2 regions of the Serratia sp. NFX21 genome follow, and region 1 is predicted to be linked to the other one. Evidence: predicted binding sites of a transcription regulator. Region 1 holds the regulator's gene; the other holds the start of a gene.
The links. Region 1 encodes PurR, which represses purine synthesis genes. Its sites were predicted from a motif close to CANGCAAACGTTTGCNTG; they were not measured.
Positions count from the first base shown of each region.

Region 2: serA (phosphoglycerate dehydrogenase) is a predicted target of PurR. The motif match lies at 2,074-2,091, and genes of this name have one in related genera.

Region 1 is NZ_CP183196.1:2,786,743-2,790,162, forward strand. It holds gene punR (DNA-binding transcriptional activator PunR) at 1-832, shown strand, start outside; gene purR (HTH-type transcriptional repressor PurR) at 829-1,854, opposite strand; gene ACNT1W_RS13260 (YnhF family membrane protein) at 2,178-2,267, shown strand; gene sodB (superoxide dismutase [Fe]) at 2,321-2,899, opposite strand; gene ACNT1W_RS13270 (C40 family peptidase) at 3,093-3,420, opposite strand, start outside.
Region 2 is NZ_CP183196.1:4,711,283-4,714,702, forward strand. It holds RNA gene ssrS (6S RNA) at 1-72, shown strand, start outside; gene ACNT1W_RS22025 (5-formyltetrahydrofolate cyclo-ligase) at 101-709, shown strand; gene serA (phosphoglycerate dehydrogenase) at 753-1,991, opposite strand; gene rpiA (ribose-5-phosphate isomerase RpiA) at 2,293-2,949, opposite strand; gene ACNT1W_RS22040 (LysR family transcriptional regulator ArgP) at 3,153-3,420, shown strand, end outside.

The DNA of each region.
Region 1 (3,420 bases):
GCAATTGGAACAATGGCTGGCGGTTCCGCTGTTTGAACGGCGTCATCGTGACGTGGAACTGACCCCGGCCGGCGTGGTGTTTGTGCAGGAGGCACGCAGTGTCATCAAAAAAATGCTCGACACCCGCCGCCAGTGTCAACAGGTGGCTAACGGTTGGCGTGGCCAACTGAAAATTGCGGTAGACATCATTGTTAAACCCCAGCGCTGCCGCCAACTGGTTCTGGACTTCTATCGCCATTTCCCCGACGTAGAACTGATGGTCCAACCTGAGGTGTTTAACGGCGTCTGGGATGCGCTGGTGGACGGGCGTGCTGATATGGCTATTGGGGCGACGCGTGCGGTGCCGGTCGGGGGCGGGTTTGCCTTTCGCGATATGGGCGACATGCGCTGGCTGTGCGTGGTCAGTCCGCAGCATCCGCTGGCGATGATGGATGGCCTGTTGAATGATGAGCAACTGCGGCCTTTCCCGTCGCTGTGTCTGGAAGATACCTCGCGCAACCTGCCCAAGCGGGTCACCTGGACACTGGACAACCAACGGCGGCTGGTGGTGCCGGACTGGGCCTCGGCGCTGGATTGTCTGTGTGCCGGCCTGTGCGTTGGCATGATGCCGGCGCATCAGGCCTTGCCATTGGTGCAGCGTGGGGAACTGGTAGCGTTGCAGCTGCAGCAGCCGTTTCCGGCCAGCCCCTGTTGTCTGACCTGGCAGCAGAATACGCCATCACCGGCGATGGCCTGGCTGTTGGATTACCTGGGGGACAGTGAAACGCTGAATCAGGAATGGCTAAGCGAAGTGGTGCCGGAAACCACAGCGGCTTCCGGCATTAGCAATTAGCGGCGGTAATCGATGAATGGGCCGTCAGCGACCGAACGACGCTCAATCAGTTTCGGATGCACTTCAATCACCTGCGACTCTTCACGCTTGCTGATAATACGGTCCAGCAACATGGTGAACGCCATTTCACCCAAACGCTCTTTGGGTTGATGAATGGTGGTCAGTGCCGGGGTGAAATAGCGGGCGTTACGCACGTTATCGTAGCCAATCACCGAAATGTCTTGTGGCACCCGCAGCCCAAGTTCGTCGGCGGCGCAGATCGCGCCCATCGCCATGATGTCGCCGCCGCAGAATACCGCGGTCGGGCGATGTTTTTGCGACAGGATCTGGTGCATGGCCTTGTAGCCGGATTCCGGCTCAAAGTCACCCTGAACAATCCACTCGTCACGTACTTCAATATTGGCTTCTTCCATGGCTTTTAAAAAGCCCTGATGGCGGCCGCCACCGGTATTGCGCGACAGTTGGCCTGGAATGGCTCCAATATCGCGGTGACCGCGTTCAATCAGATAACGCCCGGCCAGATAGCCGCCGGCGAAGGCGTTATCAATGATGCTATCGGTAAAATCACCGCGGGCCGCGCCCCAGTCCATCACAACCATTGGGATGTTGCGGTAGTCTTCCAGCATGCCGAGCAATTGGTCTGGATATTCCGAACACATCACCAGCAGACCATCAACACGCTTTTGCGCCAGCATCGCCAGATAGGCCCGCTGTTTGTCCAGATTGTTGTGCGAGTTACATAAAATCAGCGTATAGCCTTTGCTGTAGCAGCTGTTTTCTACCGCCTCGATCACTTCGGCAAAGTAGGGGGCTTCGCTGGAGGTGGCCAGCAGGCCAATCGATTTGGTGTGATTGACCTTCAGGCTGCGCGCTACGGCGCTGGGTGAGTAATGCAGCTCTTTAATCGCAGCGCCAACGGCCGCTTTTGTCTCTTCGGCGACGAAACGAGTCTTATTGATGACGTGCGAAACGGTGGTGGTGGAAACGCCAGCGCGTTTGGCCACATCTTTAATCGTTGCCATGTAAAGAATGACTCCTGAACTCACATGTTGCAGTATGTAAGTGTGATGTTAATCGTTTGCCTGCGTAGATCCTTCTCCAAAGAAGCGAAAACTGAGTTTTTAGTGTGTTGAAGTCGTCAGCGCTTGGTCAGGAGGGGCATTTTGCCGGTACACAGTTGTGAACTGCGAATTTTGTCCCATATTGAGCCAAAGTGGAAGAGGTAATCGGTATAATAAACCGGGAAATGATAACAAGATTTTATTGTTCAACTGTGTGAAAATGGTTTGACGCATTAATTGTGTGCCTTTTACCCTTGGGAAACCCAATCTGAAAAGGAGTTGTAATGGATACCGATCTGAAAATGTCACTGTTCACCACCGTTTGTGCGCTGGCCGTGATTATTGCTTTCAGCTTCACCGCTGCTTTGAACTGATCCCCTCAAGTAAAACAGGCGCAGCCCGCTGCGCCTGATTGTTTTTCCCCGCGTTACGCCAGGTTCTTTTCCACAAATGCCCAGTTAACCAGTGCCCAGAAGTTTTCCAGGTAGGCAGGTCGTGCGTTGCGGTAATCGATGTAATAGGCGTGTTCCCAAACGTCGACGGTCAGCAGCGGTTTATCATCACCGGTTAGCGGTGTCGCTGCGTTCGAGGTGTTAACAATCGCCAGCGAACCCTCCGGTTTTTTCACCAGCCAGGTCCAGCCTGCGCCAAAGTTTTTCACTGCGGCGTCGCTGAATTGCTGTTTAAATTCGGCGAAAGAACCAAATGCCTGATTAATCGCCACGGCCAGTTTACCTTCAGGCTCACCGCCGCCCTGTGGCGACAGACAGTGCCAATAGAAAGTGTGGTTCCATACCTGAGCGGCATTATTGAAGATGCCGCCGTCAGAGGCCTTAACGATCTCTTCGAGGGACAACCCTTCAAACTTGCTGCCTTTCAGCAGATTGTTCAGGTTCACCACGTAGGCGTTGTGATGCTTGCCATAATGGTATTCCAGAGTTTCTGCGGAAATGTGCGGTTCGAGGGCGTTTTTTTCATAAGGTAATGCAGGAAGTTCGAACGACATTGCTTTCTCCTTGTACAGTGCCAGTCCACCGTCGTAACAACGGGTATTAGATTGACCTGTTTTTATTGTGGGTATTTAGCTTAGCAATTTTCGCGATGAATTACAGGGGGAACGGGCAAGGGATTGGCTATGACTACGAGGTTTGGGGAAACGATCAGGGGAGAGCGGCTGACAGTGCCAGCCGCAAGGGAGTTTATCGAATGGTTTTTGGCGTGACTACCCGGCGTGCGCCGATGTAGTGGTTTTGCCAGTAGTCGTTATCGAGCTGGCTGATGCGGATTTCTTCACCGGTACGCGGGGACTGAATGAATTTGCCGTTACCCAAATAAACCCCAACATGGTCGGCCACGCCGCGGTTGTTAATGCGGAAGAACACCAGATCGCCGCTTTCCAGCTCACTCTTCTTGATCGGCGCTGCGTCACGCAGGTGATACATCTCGTTGGCGGTACGCGGCATTTTAATTTTAACGATGTCTTTATAGGCGTAATAAATCAGACCGCTACAGTCAAAGCCGGTTCTT
Region 2 (3,420 bases), 1.9 Mb from region 1:
GATTGCGACAGCACGTTCACCTTGAACCATGGGTTCAAGGGTTACAGCCTGCGACGGCATCTCGGAGATTCCCCCTTCCTCAGCGGTAAGTGTGCTGACTATGTCTTTTCAAGCCCAGTATGCCCAGCAGCGGCAGAACATCCGTAACCAAATCCGTCAGCGTCGACGCGCCCTAACCTCTGAACAACAAAATAACTTTGCCCTGCAAACTGCCGAACGTATCGCTGTGCATCCGCGCATCCAGGCGGCACACAGCATTGCAGTATTTTTGTCGTTTGACGGTGAGTTGGATACCCGTCCGCTGATTGAACGGTTATGGCAACAGGCCAAGCAAGTCTATCTGCCGGTGTTGCACCCGTTTAGCCCCGGCAACCTGCTGTTCCTGCGTTACACCCCGGAAACGCCGCTGGTTAACAACCGTTTCAATATCCTTGAGCCACAGCTCGATGTGCGCAACGTCTTGCCGGTCGGATCACTTGACGTGGTGCTGACGCCATTGGTGGCGTTTGACAGCTCGGGTCAGCGTTTGGGGATGGGCGGCGGTTTTTACGATCGCACTCTGCAAAACTGGCAGCATCTCGGCCCCTACCCTATCGGGTTGGCGCATGACTGCCAGCAGGTGGAACAGCTGCCGGTGGAGCATTGGGATATCCCGCTGCCGGAAATCATTACCCCATCTCAAAATTGGACATGGCAGATAGCCAAATAGAAAAGGCCGGAAAAATCCGGCCTTTTTGTCACCGCGTATTCAATCAGAGCAGCAGGCGAGCACGGATAGTGCCGTCAATAGCCTTCATGCGTTGCAGTGCAGCATCGGCACGTTCGGTTTCCGCTTCGATATCGATAACCACGTAGCCGATTTCCGGACCGGTTTGCAGGTACTGCGCGGCGATGTTCACCCCTTCTTCAGCGAAGATCTGGTTAATCTGCGTCAATACACCAGGACGGTTTTCATGGATGTGCAGCAGACGGCTGGCATTAGGGCCATGCGCCGGCAGTGATACTTCCGGGAAGTTAACCGCCGACAGGGTCGAACCGTTGTCGGAGTATTTCGCCAGCTTACCGGCCACTTCGTCACCGATATTCTCCTGCGCTTCCTGCGTAGAACCGCCAATGTGCGGAGTCAGGATCACGTTGTCGAACTCGCACAACGGTGAGATGAACGGCTCACTGTTGGTCGCAGGTTCTTCCGGGAAGACGTCGATCGCCGCACCGGCCAAATGCTTGCTGGCCAGGACTTTGCACAATTCTGGGATATCCACCACGGTACCGCGCGAGGCGTTGATCAGAATCGAGCCTGGCTTCATCAACGCCAGCTCTTCTGCGCCCATCATATTCTTGGTCGACAGGGTTTCCGGCACGTGCAGCGTCACTACGTCGCTCATATTGAGCAGATCGGACAGGTGGCGCACCTGCTGGGCATTACCCAACGGCAGCTTGTTCTCGATATCGTAGAAGAACACTTTCATGCCCAGGCCTTCGGCCAGGATCCCCAGTTGGGTGCCGATATGGCCGTAGCCAATAATCCCCAGCTTCTTGCCGCGCGCTTCAAACGAGCCGACGGCCAGCTTCTGCCATTCGCCACGGTGCGCTTTGGCGTTGGCGGACGGAATGCCGCGCAACATCAGCAGCAGTTCGCCCAGCACCATTTCAGCCACGGATCGGGTATTAGAGAAAGGTGCGTTAAACACCGGGACGCCGCGTTTGGTCGCCGCCTTCAAATCAACCTGGTTAGTGCCAATACAGAAACAGCCAACCGCCACCAGCTTCTCTGCGGCAGCGAAAACTTCTTCGGTCAGATTTGTGCGCGATCGGATACCGACGAAGTGAGCATCGCGAATCGATGCCTTAAGCGATTCGGTGTCTAACGCACCTTTGTGATATTCAATGTTGGTATATCCGGCTGCCAGCAGATTATCTACCGTGCTCTGATGAACCCCTTCCACCAACAGGAATTTAATCCTGTCTTTCTCCAATGATACTTTTGCCATTTACCCGACCCTATGTTCAGACTTCAGAAGCGGCTGTTGTGAAACAGCACGCATCCAACATAACAAAAATATCGCGGGCGGCAATACAAACGATTGCCCGCCCGTCAGTACAAGGCTCAGCGTTGTTGGTGGTTTCTGGCAGAAAATGCCATAGGGAAAGAAATAGACAGAAGCTTCGTGGAGCTATCGCTCGCAATGTGACATATGTCACCAAATTTGACGCTTTTAATAAAAGATATTTTAACCAGTGAATTATGCGGCCTGGTGGGATCCAAGACCGCATACCTGTAGCGGCACTACATTACTCGACAACCTTCACGCCGTCAGGCGTACCAACCAGCGCCACATCGGCACCCCGGTTGGCGAACAGACCCACGGTCACCACACCGGCGATGCCGTTGATTTTGTTTTCCAGCGCAATGGCGTCCATGATGCTCAGGTTATGCACATCGAGGATCACGTTGCCGTTATCGGTCAGGACATTCTGACGATACTCCGGCAGCCCGCCCAGCTTGACCAGCTCACGCGCTACGTAAGAACGTGCCATCGGGATCACTTCTACCGGCAGAGGGAATTTACCCAACACATCGACCTGTTTGCTGGAATCGACAATACAGATAAATTTGCGCGCGATAGCGGCAATGATTTTTTCACGCGTCAGCGCAGCGCCGCCGCCTTTGATCATCTGCATATGGCGGTTGATTTCATCCGCGCCGTCGACATAAATATCCAGTGAATCCACTTCATTGCTGTCGAAAACGTGGATACCGAGGCTTTTCAGCTTGGCGGTAGAGGCGTCAGAGCTGGACACCGCCCCTTCGATCTGGTGCTTGATCGAGCCGAGCGCGTCAATAAAGTGGGCGGCGGTCGAGCCAGTGCCAACCCCAACGATGGTGCCCGGGGTAACGTAATCCAGTGCTGCCCAGCCAACCGCTTTTTTCAGTTCATCCTGCGTCATAATATGTCCATTGCCTCTGTACGAAAACGTGTGCGTATTATAGGGTAAATCGCTATTTTTCACTTAGGCAGGATCACACTTCTTCACGCCAGGCCGCATTTTTAGGCGCGGTGCGGCAAGATGGCCCAGTGATTTTCCACCTGTAATACACCAGAGATGTGGCATAGTGCCTGTATCAATTTACTTTAAGGGATATCTTTCCGATGAAACGCCCAGACTATCGAACGCTGCAAGCGCTGGACGCGGTGATCCGTGAGCGTGGCTTTGAGCGCGCCGCGCAAAAACTTTGCATCACACAATCGGCAGTATCCCAGCGCATCAAGCAGTTGGAAAATCTGTTTGGCCAACCGCTGTTGGTGCGTACCGTGCCGCCACGCCCGACCGAACAGGGCCAAAAACTGCTGGCGCTGTTGCACCAGGTGGAATTACTGGAAGAAGAGTGGCTGGGCAACGATACCGGCATTGATACGC